3 regions of the Janthinobacterium sp. RA13 genome follow, and region 1 is predicted to be linked to each of the others. Evidence: predicted binding sites of a transcription regulator. Region 1 holds the regulator's gene; each other region holds the start of a gene.

The links. Region 1 encodes LexA, which represses DNA repair genes until DNA is damaged. Its sites were predicted from a motif close to ACTGTATNNNNATACAGT; they were not measured.
Region 2: the regulator LexA is predicted to act here: its motif matches at 3,483-3,500, upstream of recA (recombinase RecA).
Region 3: the regulator LexA is predicted to act here: its motif matches at 4,540-4,557, upstream of dinB (DNA polymerase IV).

The regions. Positions count from the first base shown of each region.
Region 1 covers NZ_JQNP01000001.1:2,642,325-2,649,556, reverse strand. Annotated here, with positions in the region: gene FG13_RS11720 (SPOR domain-containing protein) at 1-211, shown strand, start outside; gene FG13_RS11715 (CvpA family protein) at 232-720, shown strand; gene purF (amidophosphoribosyltransferase) at 759-2,282, shown strand; gene FG13_RS11705 (cystathionine gamma-synthase family protein) at 2,431-3,672, shown strand; gene lexA (transcriptional repressor LexA) at 3,738-4,373, opposite strand; gene rpsF (30S ribosomal protein S6) at 4,649-5,038, shown strand; gene priB (primosomal replication protein N) at 5,059-5,358, shown strand; gene rpsR (30S ribosomal protein S18) at 5,384-5,674, shown strand; gene rplI (50S ribosomal protein L9) at 5,702-6,157, shown strand; gene FG13_RS11675 (replicative DNA helicase) at 6,293-7,232, shown strand, end outside.
Region 2 covers NZ_JQNP01000001.1:3,648,431-3,655,662, forward strand. Annotated here, with positions in the region: gene FG13_RS16220 (class I SAM-dependent methyltransferase) at 1-1,468, opposite strand, end outside; gene recX (recombination regulator RecX) at 1,617-2,072, opposite strand; gene recA (recombinase RecA) at 2,276-3,379, opposite strand; gene FG13_RS16235 (response regulator) at 3,634-4,368, shown strand; gene FG13_RS16240 (sensor histidine kinase) at 4,365-5,903, shown strand; gene FG13_RS16245 (DUF4212 domain-containing protein) at 5,896-6,210, shown strand; gene FG13_RS16250 (sodium:solute symporter family protein) at 6,207-7,232, shown strand, end outside.
Region 3 covers NZ_JQNP01000001.1:4,030,023-4,037,254, forward strand. Annotated here, with positions in the region: gene FG13_RS17820 (TonB-dependent receptor) at 1-2,185, shown strand, start outside; gene FG13_RS17825 (recombination-associated protein RdgC) at 2,320-3,216, opposite strand; gene dinB (DNA polymerase IV) at 3,335-4,489, opposite strand; gene FG13_RS17835 (S9 family peptidase) at 4,675-6,837, shown strand; tRNA gene FG13_RS17840 (tRNA-Val) at 6,937-7,012, shown strand; tRNA gene FG13_RS17845 (tRNA-Asp) at 7,067-7,143, shown strand.

The DNA of each region.
Region 1 (7,232 bases):
GGTGGCGGCCCTGGCGACGCAGGACAAGGTCGACGAATTGCAGGACAAGCTGCGCGAAGCGGGCATCAAGTCGTACACGCAGAAAGTCTCCAGCCCGGCGGGCGAGCGCATCCGCGTGCGCGTGGGCCCGTTCGGCAGCCGCGAAGACGCCGAAAAGACCCGCGCCAAGCTGCAAAAGCTGGGCCTGGGCGGCAGTCTGGTGCCGGCGTGATGTTGCAAGGCTGAGCGCGCGTGACGATCTTCGATTACCTGGTGCTGTTCGTGCTGGTGACGTCCGTGCTGATCAGCATGATGCGTGGCCTGGTCAAGGAAATACTTTCATTGGTCAGCTGGGTCGTGGCGTTCGTCATTGCCAACGCCTATGGCGCCACCCTGGCGAAATTCCTGCCGGAAGCCGTGCCGGGCGAGGCCATCCGTTTGTTGCTGGCCTTCGTCGTGCTGTTCATCGGCGTACGCATTTTGATGGGATTGCTGTCCATGACGGTCGACGCGCTCGTCAAGGTGACGGGCCTGAGCCTGGCCGACCGCACCCTGGGCACCCTGTTCGGCGTGGCGCGGGGGCTTGTGATCGTGTTGACCGCCGTCATCTTGTGTGGCATGACGTCTATACCGCAGCAGCCATTCTGGAAAAACGCGCAGCTCAGCCCGCTCGCGGAGCAGGGCGCGCGCGCCATCAAGCCTTATCTGCCTGCCGCTTACGCGCAGCATGTGAAATTTTGAATTTTTTTAAAATCAGTAGCACAGTTTAGGAGCACACCATGTGTGGCATCGTCGGCGTCGTTTCCCATCAACCTGTCAATCAATTGCTCTATGATGCATTGTTGCTCCTGCAACATCGCGGTCAGGACGCGGCAGGGATTGCGACCAATCACAGCAGTATGTTTTCCATGCACAAGGCCAATGGCCTCGTGCGTGACGTCTTCCGTACGCGCAACATGCGTTCGCTGCAAGGCACGACGGGCATCGGCCATTGCCGCTACCCGACGGCCGGTTCGTCGAGCGAAGAGGAAGCACAACCGTTCTATGTGAATGCGCCGTTCGGCATCACCCTGGCGCACAATGGCAACCTGACCAACTGGGAACAGTTGAAGCTGGAAATGTTCAAGAACGACCGCCGCCACATCAATACCGATTCCGACTCGGAAGTGCTGCTCAACGTGCTGGCGCATGAAATCCAGGAAGCGACGACGGGCCTGAACCTGGACCCGGAAGCCATCTTCAAGGCCGTTACCGTGCTGAACCGCCGCGTCAAGGGCGGTTATGCTGCCGTGGCGCAAATCGCCGGCGTGGGCTTGCTGGCCTTCCGCGATCCGCATGGCATCCGTCCGCTATGCCTGGGCATCAATGAAACGGAGCAAGGTCCCGAATACCTGATCGCTTCCGAATCCGTGGCCCTGGAAGGCATGGGCTTCCGCTTCGTGCGCGACATCGGTCCCGGCGAAGCCGTGTTCATCGATGCCGACAAGAAATTGCACAGCGCCCAGTGCGCCGACAATGCCAGCCTGAACCCGTGCGTCTTCGAATTCGTCTACCTGGCCCGTCCCGACTCCGTCATCGACGGCGCCTCCGTGTACGCCACGCGCCTGAAAATGGGCGAATACCTGGCCGAAAAGATCCGTGCCGAGTTGCCAGGCGTGCATATCGACGTGGTCATGCCGATTCCCGATTCCTCGCGTCCGGCCGCCATCCAGCTGGCCATGGCGCTGAACATCGAGTACCGCGAAGGCTTCATCAAGAACCGCTACATCGGCCGTACCTTCATCATGCCGGGCCAGGCGGCACGCAAGAAATCCGTGCGCCAGAAGCTCAACGCGATCCCGTCCGAATTCAAGGATAAAGTGGTGCTGCTGGTCGACGATTCCATCGTGCGCGGCACCACCAGCCGTGAAATCGTGCAGATGGCGCGTGAAGCGGGCGCGACGAAAGTCATCTTCGCCTCGGCAGCGCCTCCGGTGATCTACCCGAACGTGTACGGCATCGACATGCCGACGCGCGACGAACTGATCGCCTACGGCCGCACGACGGAAGAAGTGTGCCGCGAAATTACGGCCGACTACCTGGTCTACCAGGATATCGGCGCGCTGAAGCAGGCGATTGCCGACGTCAACCCGGCGCTCACCAACTTCGAAGCATCGTGCTTCGATGGCGTGTACGTGACGGGCGACGTGTCGCAGGAATACCTGGACCGCCTGGAATATGCGCGCCACCATCCGAAGGCGGCAGCGCCCGAAGATACGCCACGTTCCCAGCTGAACCTGAACCTGGCGACGACAGAAGCATAAGTACCTGCCCGGCCGATGCCGGGCTTTTTTTCGGGGTCAGACCCGTCGGGGGAATGCGCGCCAGTGGTGCGCATTCCGATCCCGGAGGGACTGACCCCAGCATTTGCCTTGGGGTTACGTGGCAAATCGAATATTCGGAATTCTCACCATGACCACCAAAAAAACCTACGGCTTTACCACCACCATCCTGCATAACGACCGCCGCAAGGGCATCGAGCATGGCTCTTTGCACAAGCCCGTGCACACTTCCGTTGCCTTCGGCTACGCCGATGCGCGCCAGCTCGCGTCTGTGTTCCAGGGGAAAGAGCCGGGTTTCCGCTACGGCCGCCAGGGCAATCCGACCGTCTCCGCGCTGGAAGACAAGGTCAACAAGATGGAAGACGGCGTGGCGACTCTGTGCTTCGCCACCGGCATGGGCGCCATCGGCGCCGTGGTGCAATCGTTGCTGCGCGCGGGCGACCATGTCGTGTCGTCGGCCTTTTTGTTTGGCAACACCAACAGCCTGTGGCAAACGGTGACGGGGCAGGGCATCGGCGTGTCCTTCGTCGACGCCACCGATGTCGCCAACGTGGCGGCTACCATCACGCCGGCCACGCGCATCGTCTTTGTGGAAACCATCGCCAATCCGCGCACGCAGATCGCCGACCTGGCAAAAATCGGCGACTTGTGCCGCGAGAAGGGCATCTTGTACATCGTCGACAACACCATGACGACGCCTTACCTGTTCCGCCCGAAAGCCGTGGGCGCGGGCCTGGTGGTCAATGCACTGACGAAATCCATCGGCGGCCACGGCAACGCCCTGGGCGGCAGCTTGACGGACACGGGCGTGTTCGACTGGACGCGGTATCCGAACATTTTCGAGAACTACAAGAAGGCGGCGCCGGCGCAGTGGGGCATCGCGCAAATCCGCGCCAAGGCCTTGCGCGACTTCGGCGCTTCGCTGGGGCCGGAAGCGGCGCACCATATCGCCGTCGGCGCGGAAACCATGGCCTTGCGCATGGACCGCACCTGTTCCAATGCCCTGGCGCTGGCCACCATGTTGCAAGCGGACCCACGCGTGGCGGCAGTGCATTACCCAGGGCTGGCGTCGCACCCGCAGCATGCGCTGGCCACCGACTTGTTCCGCAGCTATGGCTCGCTGTTCAGCTTTGAGCTGAGGGATGGCATCGACTGCTTCGATTTCCTCAATCGCCTGAATTTGGCTATTCCAGCGAGCAACCTGGGCGACACGCGTACCCTCGTCATTCCCGTCGCCCACACAATTTTCTATGAGATGGGTGCCGAGCGCCGCGCCAGCATGGGCATTGCCGAATCCCTGATCCGCGTGTCGGTGGGTATCGAGGATGAGGCAGACTTATTGGAAGATTTCAGCAGCGCGCTGGATGCATAAGCAGCCGCGCATGTAAAAAGGGCCGCGACAGTCATGCTGTCGCGGCCCTTTTTTACGCTGAAAGCTTAATGCCAGCTGCGCATCAGTCCGACGGCCAAACCTTCCAAAGCAAACTCGTCTTCCGGTGATACGGTGATCACCTTGAAGTCCGGGTTTTCCGGCAGCAGTTCGATGACGGAACCCGTTTTCTTGTAGCGCTTGACGGTGACTTCGTCGCCGATGCGGGCGACGACGATCTGGCCGTTCTTGGCGCTGTCGACCTTTTTCACGGCCAGTAAATCGCCATCCATGATGCCGGCGTCGCGCATGGACCAGCCGCGCACCTTCAGCAGGAAGTCGGGTTTGGCCGAGAACAGGGCCGGGTCGACGTTGTAGCTCGCTTCCAGGTTTTCCTGTGCCAGGATGGGCGAGCCGGCGGCCACCCGGCCGATCAGGGGCAGCGACATCAGCAACGCTGCCGGCACTTTCGATGGCGCCGCTTCGGCGGCCGCACCGATCAGGCGGATGCCGCGCGAGGTGCCGGGCGAAATCTCGATCGCACCCTTGCGGGCCAGGGCCTGCAAATGCTCTTCGGCCGCGTTGGCCGATTTGAAACCCAGTTCATTGGCGATTTCGGCACGGGTGGGAGGAAAGCCCGTGTTTTCAATCGCGTCTTTGATCAGGTTCAGGATTTGTTCTTGTCGTGCTGTCAGCTTGATCATGAGCGGTGGGTGCATACTAAAATGCTGTCTATATGAACAGTCTGTATTTTTGTACAGTATCGTCCACTATGCAAGGGGATTTCCGTGTTTTCGGCGAATTTCGCAAGAAATAGTCGGCCATTGGCGGAAAGCACGCTGGCGCACGGTCTTTTCGGACGCTGGTGGAAGGAATGATTGAAACGTTTGCAAAAGGCGGTTATAATCTTCGGCTGACCTTCCCACACCCGTCTTGACGCCGGGGTGGGCGATTATCAATCCGACCTGAAGGAGTTTGCATGCGTCATTATGAAATAGTCTTTATCGTCCATCCGGACCAAAGCGAGCAAGTGCCCGCGATGATCGAACGCTACAAAGCCAGCGTAACCACCCGCGGCGGTTCGGTTCACCGCGTGGAAGATTGGGGCCGCCGTCAAATGGCTTACTCGATCCAAAAGCTGCCTAAAGCACACTACATCTGCCTGAACATCGAATGCGACAACGAGACCCTGGTCGAGTTGGAAACAGCATTCAAATTCAATGATGCCGTGTTGCGTCACCTGACCGTTAAAATGAAGAAAGCTGAAACAGCTCCTTCGCCGATGATGAAATCGGTACAACGCGAAGACGCGGCCAAAAGCCACCGCACCGAAGCACCAGCAGCCGCTCCAGCCGCAGCAGCAGCTTAATTCTTGACCAGGATCGTGCGCTGAACCAGCTACAAGTCACCGCCATCATTGCCGAGCGCGAAATATTGCGCTATACCCCGGCAGGGCTGCCGATTGTGAATGCAGTATTGCAACACAGTTCGCAGCAGATGGAAGCAGGGATTGCCCGTTTGACCGAGTTTGATGTTGCCGCGCTAGCCGCTGGCGAAATTTCAGGCCGGTTCAGTCAGGCAAGCTTGGGCGGGGTATATCAGTTCACGGGTTTCCTGGCCAGGAAGAGCCGCAACAGCAAGAGTTTGGTGTTTCACATCATTGATTTTAGTGCAGTCAATTCTGACTAGCGCATTTTAGATACAGGAGCCTGACATGGCATTCGGTAAAAAGTTCGACAAAAATAAGCTCAAGCTTAAAGAAAAACGCAAACAGCAAAACCCGTTGTTCAAACGCAAGAAGTTCTGCCGCTTCACCGCAGCTCACGTTGAGCAAGTCGACTACAAAGACGTCGACACGCTGAAAGACTTCGTCCAAGAAAACGGCAAGATCATGCCAGCACGCCTGACCGGTACCAAAGCGCACTACCAGCGCCAAGTTGACACCGCAATCAAGCGCGCTCGCTTCCTCGCGCTGCTGCCATACACCGATCTGCACCACGCTTAATCGGTCAGATATTCCTGGAGAAGAACTATGCAAATCATTCTGTTAGAAAAAGTTGTTAACGTCGGTAACCTCGGCGAAGTCGTCAAAGTCAAAGACGGTTACGCACGTAACTTCCTGATCCCGCAACGCCTGGCACGTCGTGCTACGGCAACCGCTGTGGCTGAATTCGAAGTCAAGCGCGCCGAACTGGAAAAAGCTGCTGCCGCCAAACTGGCCGCATCGCAAGCCCAGGGCGAAAAACTGAGCGGCCTGACCGTTCAAGTTGCTCAAAAAGCTGGTGTTGATGGCCGTCTGTTCGGTTCCGTCACCAACTTCGACATCGCTGAAGCGCTGACCAAGCAAGGTTTTGCTGTTGAAAAAGCACAAATCCGCATGCCTACCGGCCCGCTGAAGATCGTTGGCGAGCACAACGTTTCGGTTGCTCTGCACACCGACGTGGTTGTGGAAGTTGTTATCGCTGTCGTTCCAGACGCGAACGCGTAATTGTCTGCGGGCCTGGCCCGCAAGCATTGCCGCACTATGAAAAGCCGGGTTCGCCCGGCTTTTTTGTGGCCTTTTTTTCGCTCAATTTCAGCCCTTTATTTTTGCCAGCACGCCGAAGCGGGTATAATTCGCGCCATGAACGCCCCCTCTGATCCGCAACTGGATTCCCTCCGTATTCCGCCGCATTCGATCGAAGCAGAACAATCCGTTATCGGTGGTCTGCTGCGCGACAATGCCGCATATGACCGCATCGCCGACTTCATGCATGCGGAGGATTTCTATCGCTATGACCATCGCATCATCTTCGAGCAAATCGTCAAGATGGTTAACGCTTCCAAGCCAGCCGATGTCATTACTGTTTTTGAAACCCTGACCCAGCTCGGCAAGGCCGATGATGTGGGCGGACTCGCTTACCTGAACGCCATGGCGCAAAACACGCCATCGGCCGCGAACATCCGGCGCTACGCCGAGATCGTGCGCGACCGCGGCGTGCTGCGCAAACTCATCACCGTCGCCGACGATATCTCCGGTACGGCCTTCAGCCCGCAAGGCAAGGAAGTCAAGCAGATGCTTGACGAGGCCGAATCGAAGATTTTCGCCATCGCCGAAGAAGGCGCGCGCGGCGCCCAGGGCTGGACCGCCATCCAGCCCCTGCTGACACAGGTGGTCGAGCGCATCGACGAGCTGTACAGCCGCGACAACCAGAGTGAAATCACGGGCGTGCCCACCGGTTTCATCGACCTCGACCGCATGACCTCCGGTCTGCAGCCGGGCGATCTGGTGATCGTGGCGGGCCGTCCATCGATGGGCAAGACGGCGTTTTCCGTCAACATCGGCGAAAACGTGGCCATCGACAGCGGCTTGCCCGTGGCCGTGTTCTCGATGGAGATGGGCGGCGCCCAACTGGCCATGCGTATGCTTGGCTCCGTCGGGCAGCTCGACCAGCACCGCCTGCGTACTGGTCGCCTGAACGACGAAGACTGGCCGCGCCTGACGAATGCGATCCAGAAGATGAACGACGCGCAGTTGTACATCGATGAAACGCCGGCGCTCAACTCCATCGAATTGCGCGCCC
Region 2 (7,232 bases), 1.0 Mb from region 1:
GTTCGGCCAGGTTTTCCTCTTCCGTCAACAAGGGCTGCCCGTCCTTCGTCACCAACTGGTTCAGGCGCAGCAACACCGGCCATGTCGCGCGCACCCATTCTTGCGGCGTTGAACAACCTTGCAGTTTCGCCCACAGGAAGAGCTGTTGTAAATGCGGTACAGCCACGCCGCTGCCCGTCAGGGGACTGGCGAGGATGTTCAAATCGGTTCTTGCCAGCGCCTGTTCCAGCAGGTGCGCATTCAGGCGCGCCGTCTGCGGCCGCGCCACGGCGATGTCGGCCTCGTCCTGGACAGCCAGCACGCTGCCCTTGCTGACCAGCACCAGCATGATCTGCAGCAAGGCGGCCAGGCTGGCTTCGCTGCCCGCCAGTTGCTGCTCCAGCTCGCCTATCGTATAGACGCGATGGTCGGCCATGGCATCGAGCACGGGCGCATACACGCGCTCATCCATATCGGCGTCGCCCAGCACGCCATGCACGCTCAACACCACTTCGTCGCGCGGCACGGCCAGCATCACGCGCACGGCCCGCAAGGCGCTGGCCTGGGCGAGCGGCGTCAGCCTGCGCGCGCCCTTGACCCAGTAATCCTTGCGGAACTGCTCGTTGACGAGGAAGGCGCGCGTCGTCTCGCGGAAGGTGGGATCGGGTATCTCGGCCAGGAATTGCTGGTGCTCGGCCGTCAGGTTCAGCATGTCGACCAGAGCGGTATAGGTGGCGGACGCGGCAAACTCGAGCTTGGCTTCGCCCAGCATGGCCGCGACGCTGGAAAAGGCCATCGGCTGCCAGTCGGCATTGAAATACTCATGGGCAAGATAATGTCCATCCATCGCCTTGAGCTTGTCGATGCGGTCCGCCAGGAGCGGGTTGGCCTCCAGGAAGCGCGGTTGCGCGGCAATCATCCTGTCGACGAAATCGATGGCGCCAGCGACTCTGTCCAGCACGCCCTGGCCCGGGGCACTCATGACGCGACTATGTTCGGCCATCAGGTCGCGCATCGGCATCATGGCGGCCCAGCCTGGCTGCGTGTTGTAACTGATGAAGACGACACCGCCGACTTTCAGCTTGCGCCGCAGGAAGTCGACGATCAGCGCGCGATTGTCCGCCGAGACCCAGCTCCAGATCCCGTGCAGGCAGATAAAGTCGAAATCGGGCAAGTCGTCGCGTCGGCAAAACTGCGCGAACGATTCGTCCGTGAACTGCGCGCCGGCGCCGGCCGCGCTGGCCAGCTCCTGCGCAAAGGCGGCCTGGGAAGGATTGAAATCATTGCCATGCCAGCGCGTGGCGGACGCCGCCGCATGGATGTTGGCGCTGATGCCCTGGCCAAAGCCCAGCTCGCAAGCCGTGCCGCTGGCCGGCAAGGCAAGGCCGGCGGCCAGCAGGGGCAGCCGCAAGCGCAAGGGATTCAATTCTTCGTAATAGCCATAGGTATAAGCGATTTCGGCCATATAGCCGGCATTCCAGTTGCTCATCTTGCATCCTGTCACGATCAGTGGTGCCGCGCGCATCGCACAGCGTTCGAGCGCCAGCATACCCGATCGCGCGGCGTCGCCATACGGGAAACAGACGGCGTTTGAGAGCGCACTTCATGGCGGCACGGCGGGGCCGCCATGAACTGCCTTATTCCTCGTCGGGATCCAGCCCCTTCAGGGCCACCTGCACGGCGCGCTGCGAAAAGCCGCGCTGCATCAAAAAACGCATCTGCTTGTTGCGCTGCTCGGCATCCTGCGCCACTTCACCAAATTTGCGGCGCCACACTTCGCACGCGCGCGCGGTCTCGCCTTCCGCCAGGCCCGCCTTGAGTTCCTGCAGCGCCTCGCCACCGATGCCATGGCTTTGCAACTCCGCCATGATGCGGCTGTTGCCGAAACGGGCCGAGCGGCGGTGGATCAGCGACTCGGAAAAGCGCTCCTGCGACAGCCAGTTCGCTTGCTCCAGGCTGTCGAGCAAGGCTTCCACGTCATCGCCCTCTTGCGCATGGCGCTGCAGCTTGCGCCGCAATTCCATGCGGCTGTGCTCACGCATCGACAAAAAGCGTAGCGCCCTGCCCTTCAGGCTCAGTTGTACTGCGGCCATACACCCACCTTGTCTTTCATTCCACGATCAGACCACCCAAACACAATCGCCGCCCGGCGCAACAGCGCGGGACGGCGATCATGGTCCTACCTTGCAGCAAGCCATGCGTAGCTCGGATCAGGCCCATTGGGCCGTCATCCGACAACATTGTTGGCGTCTGTGGTGTTGTCGGATTACGCGCGGCTTTGCCGCGCGAACCCGGCCTACTCTGGCTTGGCTTCCGCAGCCTTGGCAGCCTTGTCGGCGGCTTTATCGGCTTTTTCCGGCTTTTCAACAGCCAGCGGCGGCAGTTCGCGCACGCCCAGCGACGCGCGGACCTTGTTTTCGATTTCGCGGGCAAGCGCCGGACGCTCTTGCAGGAAGGCGCGGGCGTTGTCCTTGCCCTGGCCGATGCGTTCGCCGTTGTAGCTGTACCACGAACCGGATTTTTCCACGATCTTGGCATCCGAACCCAGGTCCAGGATTTCGCCTTCGCGCGAGGTGCCGGCGCCGTACAGGATGTCGAAGTGCGCTTCCTTGAACGGTGGCGCGATCTTGTTCTTGACGACCTTGACCTTGGTTTCGTTGCCGATCACTTCGTCGCCCGACTTGATCGAGCCGGTGCGGCGGATATCGAGGCGCACGGAGGCGTAGAATTTCAGCGCATTGCCGCCGGTGGTCGTTTCCGGGCTGCCGAACATCACGCCGATCTTCATGCGGATCTGGTTGATGAAGATGACCAGGGTATTCGTGCGGTTGATGGAACCGGTCAGCTTGCGCAGGGCTTGCGACATCAGACGCGCTTGCAGGCCTGGCAGGGAATCGCCCATGTCGCCTTCGATCTCGGCGCGTGGCGTCAGTGCGGCAACGGAGTCGATGACGACGAGGTCGACGCTGCCCGAACGCACGAGGGCGTCGCAGATTTCCAGCGCCTGCTCGCCCGTGTCCGGTTGCGAGATCAGCAACTCATGCAGGTTCACGCCCAGCTTTTGCGCGTAACCGACGTCGAGCGCGTGCTCGGCATCGATAAAGGCGCAGGTGCCGCCCAGTTTTTGCATTTCAGCGATGGTTTGCAGGGTCAGGGTGGTTTTACCCGACGATTCCGGACCGTAGATCTCCACCACGCGGCCGCGCGGCAAGCCGCCCACGCCCAGGGCGATATCGAGGCCGAGCGAACCGGTCGACACGACTTGCACTTCTTCGATCGGTGCGCTGGCATCCATGCGCATGACCGAACCTTTGCCAAACTGCTTCTCGATCTGCGCCAGTGCGGCGGCGAGCGCCTTGGCTTTTTCCGATGCGGGTACTACAGCTTTTTTATCGTCCATATGTTCTTTCAGCCGTTCTACAGGTGCGGATTCACGTGACGCATCTACGTGAACCGTGCAGCCTGCGATAGCGCCAGTGGGTTAAATTCTTTACACAGACAGTACTGTATAAAAAAACAGTGATCAATGCAAGCGGAACGTGGATTTGTTTTGAAACAGATCAATACAAGCCTGGTTTCTCACAAAAACTCGCCACCTTGCGGAAAATGAAACACAATACAAACTTCTACCGCCGCAAGCATAGGAAGTGCACCATGCGTATTTTACTTGCCGAAGATGACAGCGTGCTGGCCGATGGCCTGACCCGCTCGCTGCGCCAGTCCGGTTATGCGATCGACTACGTCAAGACGGGGCAAGAGGCCGATACGGCCCTGTCCACCCAGGAATTCGACCTGCTGATCCTCGACCTGGGCCTGCCCAAGATGTCCGGCCTGGAAGTGCTGCGCCGCCTGCGCGCGCGCGCCTCACTGTTGCCGGTGCTGATCCTGACGGCCGCCGATTCCATCGAGCAACGCGTGAATGGCCTCGACCTCGGTGCCGATGATTATATGGCCAAGCCGTTCGCCCTGTCGGAACTGGAGGCAAGAGTGCGCGCCCTGACGCGCCGCGGCGCCGGCGGCGGTGCCACCATCATCAAGCACGGCCCCCTCAGCTACGACCAGGTGGGGCGCAGCGCCTACATCAACGACCAGATGCTCGACCTGTCGGCGCGCGAACTGGGCTTGCTGGAAATCTTGCTGGGCCGCACCGGCCGCCTCGTCTCGAAAGAGCAGCTGGTCGACCACCTGTGCGAATGGGGCGAAGAAGTGTCGAACAACGCCATCGAAGTGTATGTGCACCGCCTGCGCAAGAAAATCGAGGTGGGCGGCGTGCGCATCGCCACCGTGCGCGGCCTCGGCTATTGCCTGGAAAAATACTCGGAAGCGGCGCGCCTGCACGCCGAAGCAGGCGAGTCGGCCAGCCCGGCCAGCGGACCCGCCAGCAAGTGAAGGCGCGCGAGGCGCCAGCAGACGAGCCGGACGACGACGACTGGTTCGAGCCGCCCACCACGGAACAGGACGACACCATCGAGCATTCGCTGTTCGGCGAAATCCTCGACTGGATGCTGGCGCCCTTGTTGCTGCTGTGGCCGATGAGCATCGCCATCACCTATCTGGTGGCCAAGGGCATCGCCAATCAGCCGTTCGACCATGCGCTGGAAGACAGCGTGACCGTGCTCACGCAGCAGGTCAAGCAGGCCGACGGCGCCATGCTGCGCCGCGTGCCGGAAAAGAGCAGTAATAATAGCGGCCGCGACTTCCTGCGCGGCGACGATATCGACACCCTGTATTACCTGGTGGTGGGGCCGCGCGGCGAATACATCGACGGCGACCGCGATTTGCCGCCGCCGCAGGACCCCGACAAATACCGCAGCGGCATGGTGCTGTTTCGCAACGACACCATCCATGGCGCGCCCGTGCGCGTAGCGTTCAGCTATCTCGACATTCCGTCCAGCAACGACGACGAGCCCAGCCGCGCACTGGTGCAAGTGGCGGAAACCTTGGAAAAGCGCGCCCAGCTGGCCAATGAAATCATCAAGGGCGTGATCTTGCCGCAGTTCATCATCCTGCCCGTGATCCTGGCCCTGGTCTGGTTTGCCCTGGCGCGCGGCCTGTCGCCGCTGGCGCAGTTGCAGGAGCGCATACGCGCCCGGCCGCCCGACGATTTATCGCCCATCGAATCGGGCCAGGTGCCCGAGGAAATCACGCCGCTGGTCGGTTCCCTCAACGAAATGCTGGCGCGGCTGTCGCTGTCGATCGACATGCAGAAACGCTTCATCGCCGATGCCGCGCACCAGATGAAGACGCCGCTGGCCGGCATGCGCATGCAGTCCGAGCTGGCCCTGCGCCAGACCGACCACGACGAAATCCACCGCTCGCTGCTGCAACTGGCGAAAAGCTCGGAAGCGGCCACGCGCCTGGTCAACCAGCTGCTGGCCCTGGCGCGCGCGGAAAACCAGCCGCAGGCGGGCACGGCGTTCGAGCCAATCGAGCTGAGCGAACTGGCGCGCGGCGTGGTGCAGGACTGGGTGCAAGCCTCGTTTGCCCAGCATATCGACCTGGGCTTCGAGCAGCCCGCGTATTCGATCATGATTTCCGGCAATGCCATGATGCTGCGCGAGCTGCTGAGCAACCTGATCGACAATGCCCTGCGCTATACGCCAGCCGGCGGCAGCGTCACCGTGCGCGTGCGCAGCACCCTGGAGCTGGCCATCCTGGAAGTGGAAGATACGGGCCCCGGCATTGCGCCGGCCGAGCGGGCCCACGTGTTCGAACGCTTTTACCGCATTCTCGGCAGCAATGTCGACGGTAGCGGCCTGGGCCTGGCCATCGTGCGCGAAATTGCCCAGCAGCATGGCGCCGAAGTCGATATTTTTAACAATCCGCGCGCGCAGTCGCCGAAGCTGCCGGGCACCCTGTTGCGCCTGAGCATCGCCCTGCTGTTGCCGGACGCGCCAGAAGAGGATGACATCACGTATGGATAAGCCAAGCCCAAGCGCTCCCCCGGCGCGGCCGGCGCGCACGCCCAGCCCCGAGCTGCAGGCGCGCCGCGATGTGCACTGGCGCAAGACGCGGCGCCTGACGGCCATCCTGTTGCTGGTCTGGCTGCTGACGGGCTTCCTGACCGTGTTTTATGCGCGCGAACTGTTGCATCTGAATCTGTTCGGTTGGCCGCTGCCCTTTTATATGGCGGCCCAGGGCGCCTCGCTGGTGTACCTGGCCATCATCGCCTTCTATGCCTGGCGCATGCGGCGCCTGGACCGGGCTTTTCATGCCGAGGAGCAAACATGAGCGCCCAGCGCAGCTTTTTTGCCCGCCTGTGCCGCTACTACCTGCTGTTTACGGCCGGTTTCGCCGCCTTCCTGCTGGCTTTGTCCGTGCTGGAGCAGGAAGGCATGCCGCGCGCATGGATCGGCTACCTGTTCATGCTCGTCACCATCACCCTGTACGCCACCATCGGCGTCATCAGCCGCACCTCGAACGTCACCGAATACTATGTGGCGGGGCGCCGGGTGCCGGCCATGTTCAACGGCATGGCCACGGCCGCCGACTGGATTTCGGCAGCCAGCTTCATCAGCCTGGCGGGCGGCCTGTACCTGAACGGTTTCGACGGCCTGGCCTTCATCATGGGCTGGACGGGCGGCTATTGCCTGGTGGCGCTATTGATCGCGCCCTACCTGCGCAAGTTCAGCCAGTACACGATTCCCGATTTCCTCGCCGCCCGCTATGGCAGCGGCACCGACAAACGGGGCGCCAGCGTGCGCGTGGTGGCCGTGGCCGCCACCATCATCGTGTCGTTTACGTATGTGGTGGCGCAGATCTACGCCGTCGGCCTGATCGCCTCGCGCTTCACGGGCGTGGATTTTTCCGTCGGCATCTTCCTGGGCCTGGCCAGCATCCTCGTGTGCTCCTTTCTGGGCGGCATGCGCGCCATCACCTGGACGCAGGTGGCGCAGTACATCATCATCCTCGTCGCCTTTCTGATTCCCGCCATATGGCTGTCGGTCAAGCATGCGGACAATCCCGTGCCGCAGATCGCCTACGGCAAGGTACTGCCGCAACTGAGCGCGCGCGAACACGTGCTGGAAACGGATCCGAAAGAAAACGAGGTGCGCGCCATCTTCCACCAGCGCGCCATCAGCTACCAGGCGCGCATCGACGGCTTGCCCGCTTCCTGGGAACAGGGCCATCTGACGGCCCAGCGCCAGCTCGATAGTTTGCGCCAACGCAATGCCTCACTGTTCGACATCCGCAACGCGGAACGCTATCTGATTGCCTATCCGAAGAGTCCGGACGAGGCACGCGTGCTGTGG
Region 3 (7,232 bases), 1.4 Mb from region 1:
CGGCGACCTGGAAGAAGACCGCTTCAACGTACTGTTGTCGTACCGCCATGATGAGCAGTCGAAACTGCGCGCCACCGACCGCAATTTCGCCGATACGTCGTACTTGAAATTCAACCGCGGCGGCAAGAACTACATCTGGGACCGCACCAGCACCTCGGCATCGCCAGCAGGCGCCACTGTAGCGTACAAAACGAAGAACAGCTCATCGACTTCCTTCACGCCTTACTTACTGCAAAACAAAGGAAATTGCCCTGACGATTCCTTCGTCACGGCCGGCAATGCACGCGCGTGCGGCTTCGACACGGGTTCCACCGTGGAAATCGTGCCACAATCGAAACGCGACAGCCTGTTTTCCAAAGCAACGTACAAGCTCAATGACAGCCTGAACGCGTTCGCCGAACTGGCCTACTCGCGCTACGACCTGACGGCGCGTATCGCCGCCAACCCGATCCCCATCTCGATCGCACAAACGGAAAAAGACCCTGTCACCGGCGTTGAGAAATTGGTGTTCAACAATCCATCAGCCTACGCCAATTACGTACAACCCTACCTGTCGCCAGCGCAACAGGGCGATATCAAATCGGTCACGGCCAACTACCGCAGCAACGACTTCGGCCTGCGCGCCAGCAACACCATCACCGAAACCAAGCACATTGTGCTGGGCGTCGAAGGCGAACTGGGCGCGTGGAACTTCGAAAGCGGCCTGACCTGGTCGCAAAACTCGATCAACGAGCGTTACACGGGCGGCTACGCGACAAATCAGGGCTTCAAGGACATCCTCGCCAATCCGGATTTCGATGCGTTTGCAACGACGCAAAAACCATCCGTGCAAGCGCAAATCGCCGGCGCACAGTTCGTCGGCTCCGTGCGTACCGCATCGACCACCATGCGCGGCATCGACACGCACGGCTCGCGTGAACTGTTCGACCTGCCAGGCGGCAAAGCCAGCCTCGGTATCGGTGGCGACTACCGCACCTATATCTATGAGCAATCGCCAGGCAGCAATGCCACTGGCGATGACCTCTACAACTTCAATACGAAGGCCGCCTACGACATGAGCCGCGACACCTACGGCGCCTTCGTCGAGTTGCTGGCACCGCTGACCAAGTCGTTCGAAATGACCGTTGGCGGCCGTTACGATGCGGTCAAGGCGATCGATGACAAGCTGAACAAAAAAACAGTCGGCAAAAAAGACAGCGCCAATACCTACAAGGTATCGGCACGCTGGCAGCCGGTACAAACCGTGCTGATCCGCGGTTCCTACGGCACGGGCTTCAAGGCGCCAAGCATGCTGGACATCGCTCAGCCACTGGTCAATGCCGGCTTTACCGCCAAGAAATTTGCCTGCCCATACCCAGGTACCGAGTTCTGCCGCGGCGAACCGATTCAATACAATGCTGTATCGGAAGGCAATCCAGAACTGCAATCGGAAAAATCGAAGCAATTCACCCTGGGCTTCCGTGTTGAGCCTAGCGCGGCCTTCTCGTTCGGCGCCGACCTGTGGGACGTGAAACTGCGCAATGCCGTCTCGGAAATCACCGAAGAGCAAGCATTTGCCGATCCGGTCAAATATGCGACGAGCTTCGACAAATACAAGGAGCCATCGACCGGCAATACCTACTACGCGTTCAAGAAACTGTCGGTCAACGTTGGTAAGAAGGAATACCGTGGTATCGACTGGGATCTGTCGGCCAACCACAAATTTTCCTTCGGTAAGCTGACTGCTCAATTGAGCGGTACGCACATGTTGCACGCGAACTACACCAAGGCAGGCAGCAACAACGTGTTCACCAGCAACATGGACTTCTTCGGCGACACCAACGAAGTCACGTTCCGCAACCTGATGAAGCTGACGACGACCCTGGATACGGGCCGCCTGAGCAACACGGTAACGGTCAACTACCGTAACGGTTACACCGATGCGGCAGCAACCGTGTACAACGAGGACACCAAAGCCAAAGTAGAGGACTTCCGCCTGCAAGTACCGTCGTACACGACGTTCGACTGGCAAGCACGTTTCGCCTTTGACAAGCAAACCACGATCCGCGCAGGCATCAAAAACCTGTTTGACCGTGCACCGCCGCTGTCGCTGCGCGCTTCGTCGGGCCACCAGGTTGGTTTCGACCCACGTTACGCCGATCCAATGCTGCGTTCGTTCTACATCACCGGCAACTACAAGTTCTAATTTGACGTTGTGAATTAGCTGGTCTCGAAAGCGCCTTGCACCTCACCGTGCAAGGCGCTTTTTTTATGCAGCAACACATTGCATAGGCGAAAAAAAGGAGCCGCAGCTCCTTTTTCGTACCGGCATGGCTACGCTTATGCAGTCGCTTCGCCGCCGAGGGCTTCGACCACGTCGGCCATCAGCTTGGCGAGCTCGCCCGTCATCAGCATCACGTCGCCGTCGAAACGCTCTTCGTCGTTCTTCGTGCTCGATTCCGTTTCCTTGATCACGTCCAGCGGCTTGACGCTCTTGATGGCCAGGGACTCCGTCAGCACGAACGAAATCTTGTCGTTCCACGTCATGGCCAGGCGCGTGCACTGCTTGCCGGCCGCGATGTGGCGGCGCACGTCGTCCGCTTCCAGGGTGTGGCGCACGTAGCGCACGGTGGCCTTGCTTTCGCCCGTGGCGCGCAATTCCGTATCCATGTCGACCGTGAAGCCGGCCGGCGCATCGTCCGCTTGCAGCCATTCCGTCATCACCGCCACGGGCGAACGCTGCACGCGCAGGCTTTCCAGCGGCAGTTTGTCGACGGCTTTCAACAGCAGCTTGATGACTTCATCGGCTTTTGCCGGGCTGGCGGCATCGACCACCAGCCAGCCATTGACGGGGTCGATCCACGTCCAGACGTTGCTGCGGATGCTGAAGGCGCGCGGCAGCAGCTCGTCGGCCACGCGCTCCTTCAATTCCTTCATGGCCTTTTTACCAGGCGCAAAGCCTTGCGCTTCTTCCATCTCGGCAGCGCGGGCCTTGGCCACCTGGTTGATGACGGTCGCTGGCAAGAGTTTCTTTTCCGTGCCCAGCAGGATCAGCATCTGCTTGTTGACCACGTGGACCAGACCGCCGTTCGGGCGTGGCGTATCCCAGCCCTGGCGCATCAGATCCATGCTGGTCGCCGGCGTAAATTTGTTCGAGGACAAGGCCTCTTCCAGTTGTTCTGGCGTATAGGCCCATGGTGCGGGCAGGCGGTAAATCTGAAGATTCTTGAACCACATAGTTTTTGTCTTCCGTTTGTTTCAGTAGTGCCAGGGGAACGCCATTCTACACTTTCGACACGGGAATGCCGTCAAAAGCGCGGACTGGCGCGGTGTAGTTGATGCGTGGGGAATGCCGCTACAGGGCGGGAAACAGCTCCGCCTGGGCCGGCGCCTGCCGCGTCACGATGGCCGGATCGGACAAGGTCGAGATGCGCACGCCCAGCAGGCGGATTTTCTTTTCAAATGGCACGCGCCGCAAGCAATCGCGGCTGGCGCGCAGGATGGCGGCGGCGTCTGCCGTGGCGCTGGGCAAGGTGATGTCGCGCGTGACGGTGCTGAAATCCTCGAAGCGCAGCTTGATGCCCACCGTGCGCCCCGCCAGCGATTGTTTGTCCAGGTCGCCGGCCACGCGCGTGCACAGGCTTTCCAGCTTTTCCGACAAGGTGGCGCGGTCGCGCACCACCTGCAAGTCGCGCTCGAACGTCGTTTCGCGGCTGACGGACTTGGTTTCCCGGCTCGTCTGCACGGGCCGCTCGTCGATGCCCAGCGCCGCCTGGCGCAGCCAGCCCGTGTACAGGTCGCCAAACTGCGTGCGCAGCATGGCCATGTCGGCCTGCGCCAGCTCGCCGATGGTGACAATGCCCAAGGCTTCCAGCTTGGCCGTCGCCTTCGGGCCGATGCCGTTGATCTTTTTCGCCGGCAAGGGCCACACGCGCGTGGCGATATCTTCGGGCGACAAAATGGTGAGGCCGTCCGGCTTTTCCAGGTCAGAACAGATTTTCGCCAACAATTTGTTCGGCGCCAGGCCGATCGAGCACGACAGGCCCGTCGCCTCGGACACGGCCGCCTTCAGGCGCGCCGCCATGGCCGGCGCCTGCTCGCCGTATTCGGTCAGGTCGACATAGATTTCATCGATGCCCACGTTCTGGATGATGGGGCACAACTGGGCCACGGCCTGCTTGAAGCGGGCCGAATAGTCGCGGTAAGCCTCGAAATCGGCCGGCAGCAGGATGCTGTCGGGCGCCAGTTTCGCCGCCTTCATGATGCCCATGGCGGAAAACACGCCAAACGCACGCGCCGCGTAGGTCGAGGTGGTGACGACGCCGCGCCCCACGTAGTCGCGCATGCGCGCAAACTGCCGCGTGCCATCTTCCTGCAGCACCGGCTGCTGCAAGCGCCCGCCGCCGATGACGACGGCTTCGCCGCGCAGTTCCGGATATTTCAACAGTTCCACGGAGGCGAAGAAGGCGTCCATGTCCAGGTGGGCTATCCAGCGGCGGGATTCAGGCAATGTAGGGGCAGATGCGGTCAAGGACACCTCGCGGCGGGATGCTGTCGGATACTGTAATTATATACAGTATCGCTGCAAATGCCAGTGGATGCAAGCACCGGGACGGTATTGATTGAAATCATGATTGGCTTTTCTATTTAGCAAGAATAGAATCGCTGCACAACAACGAAACCTAGGGAGTTGCCTTGTCCACAGTACCTCACGTCTTACGCCAACTGGCCGTCTGCTCATCCATCGTGCCGGCCCTGCTCCTGTCCACCCTGGCGCCATCCGCGCTGGCCGACACCACCACCATAGCCGCCAGCGCACCGGTCGCCGCCAAAACGGCCTGGCAGGAAACGCGCCACGGCACGGTCGTCACGGACGACTACCGCTGGCTGCAAAAGAAAACCGATCCTGCCGTCATCGACTACCTGAATGCGGAAAACGCCTACACGGCGGCCGTGACCGCCCCGATCCAGCCGCTGGCCGACAAGGTATATGCGGAAATCAAGGGCCGCATGCAGGAAGTGGACCTGTCCGTGCCCGCGCGCCAGGGCAATTTCTACTATTACACGCGCGTGGAAGCGGGCAAGCAATACCCGATCCATTGCCGCCGCCCCGTCGGCGCCAGTGGCGCCTACGATGCGCAGGCGGCTGAAGAAATCCTGCTGGACCAGAATCAATTGGCCGAAGGCCACAAATTCTTTGCCGTGCGGGCCTTCAGCGTCAGCCCGAATGAACAGTTGCTGGCCTACACCACCGACACGACGGGTTTCCGCCAGTACGAGCTGCATGTCAAGGATTTGAAAACGGGCAAACTGCTGGGCGACAGCATGCCGCGCGTGACGTCGCTGGCGTGGGCGGCCGACAACGCCACCCTGATACTGACGCAGGAAGACGCCACCACCAAGCGCGCGGACCGATTGTTCCGCCTGCCGCTGGGCGGCACCTTGCAGCAGGTCTACCACGAGCCGGTGGAACAGTTCGCCATCGGCGTGAGCCGCACGCGCGACCATCGCTACTTTGTGCTCACCGCGCGCAGCACGGATACCAGCGAAGTGCTGTTGCTGCCAACGAGCACGCCGCAAGGCAGTTTCCAGAGCGTGCTGAAACGCGAAAAAGGCCACCGCTACGGCATCGAGCACCGCGACGGCCAGTTGTATATTCTGACCAACAAGGAGGCGAAGAATTTCCGTGTCGTCAGCGCGCCGGTGGCTGCCCCGCAGCCGAAGAACTGGAAGAGCGTCGTGCCGCACAACAAGGATGCCGTGATCCAGTCCATCGACGTCTTCCAGGGCTACCTGGTGGTGATGGAAAAGGCGCGCGCCCTGAACCGCGCCCGCATCCTTGATTTTGCGCAAAAGAATTGGAAAACGGTGCAGTTCGACGACCCCGTCTACCTGGCCACGGCGGCCGGCACGCCCGAGTTTTCCGCCACGCAATTTCGCATGTCTTACCAGTCTCCCGTCACGCCGCCCACCGTCATCGACGTCAGCATGCAAGATGGTAAGCGCACGGTGCTCAAGCAGCAGGAAATCGTCGGCGGCTTTGACGGCAGCCGCTACACGACGCAGCGCCTGTGGGTCAAGGCGCGCGATGGCGTGCAAGTGCCGCTGTGGATCGTCTACAAGAAGGGCGTGAAACTCGACGGTTCCGCGCCGCTGCTGCTGTACTCGTATGGCTCGTATGGCATCTCGACGGAAGCCAGTTTTTCCATCAGCCGCATCAGCCTGCTGGAGCGGGGCGTCATCTATGCGCAGGCGCATATCCGCGGCGGCACGGACATGGGCGAAGCGTGGCATGAAGACGGCATGCTGATGAAGAAGAAAAACACCTTCAATGACTTCATCGACAGCGCCGACTATCTGGTGCGCGAAAAATGGACCAGCCCGAACCGCCTCATCATCCAGGGTGGCAGCGCGGGCGGCTTGCTGATGGGCGCCGTCGTCAACATGCGCCCCGACCTGTTCCACGCCGTGCACGCGGCCGTGCCGTTCGTCGACGTGATGAACACCATGATGGACGCCAGCCTGCCGCTGACCACGGGAGAATATCTGGAATGGGGCGACCCGAACCAGAAGGCCGCCTACGACTACATGCTCAGCTACTCGCCTTACGACAACATTGCGCGCAAGAATTATCCCGCCATGCTGGTGACGACGGGCCTGAACGACAGCCAGGTCATGTACTGGGAGCCGGCAAAATACGTGGCCAAGCTGCGCGCGTATAAAACGGACGGCAATCCCCTGCTGTTGAAAACGAATATGGGTGCAGGCCACGGCGGTGCCTCGGGCCGCTATAACGCCATCGCCGAGAACGCATTCAATATGGCGTGGATGCTGTCGCAGTGGAATATCACGGAATAATGTGAAAAAAGCGCTTGCAGAAGGATTTTAGCCGTCCTATAATAGCGCCTCTTCCAGACGTGGTGACAAACGTCGGGATGGTTTTCTGAGACAAGCAACGGGTGCTTAGCTCAGTTGGTAGAGCGGCGCCCTTACAAGGCGTAGGTCGGGAGTTCGAGCCTCTCAGCACCCACCAAATCAGAAAACTGTCCAGTGCTTCATGGATCAGCAACACAGATCATACGAGCTTGGAGTGGTAGTTCAGTTGGTTAGAATACCGGCCTGTCACGTCGGGGGTCGCGGGTTCGAGTCCCGTCCGCTCCGCCAATAAAAGAAAAGCCCTTTGGTTCTCTGAACCGAAGGGCTTTTCCCATTTCAGAAGCCAAAAACACGCCAATCCCCCCTCGCCTCAACAT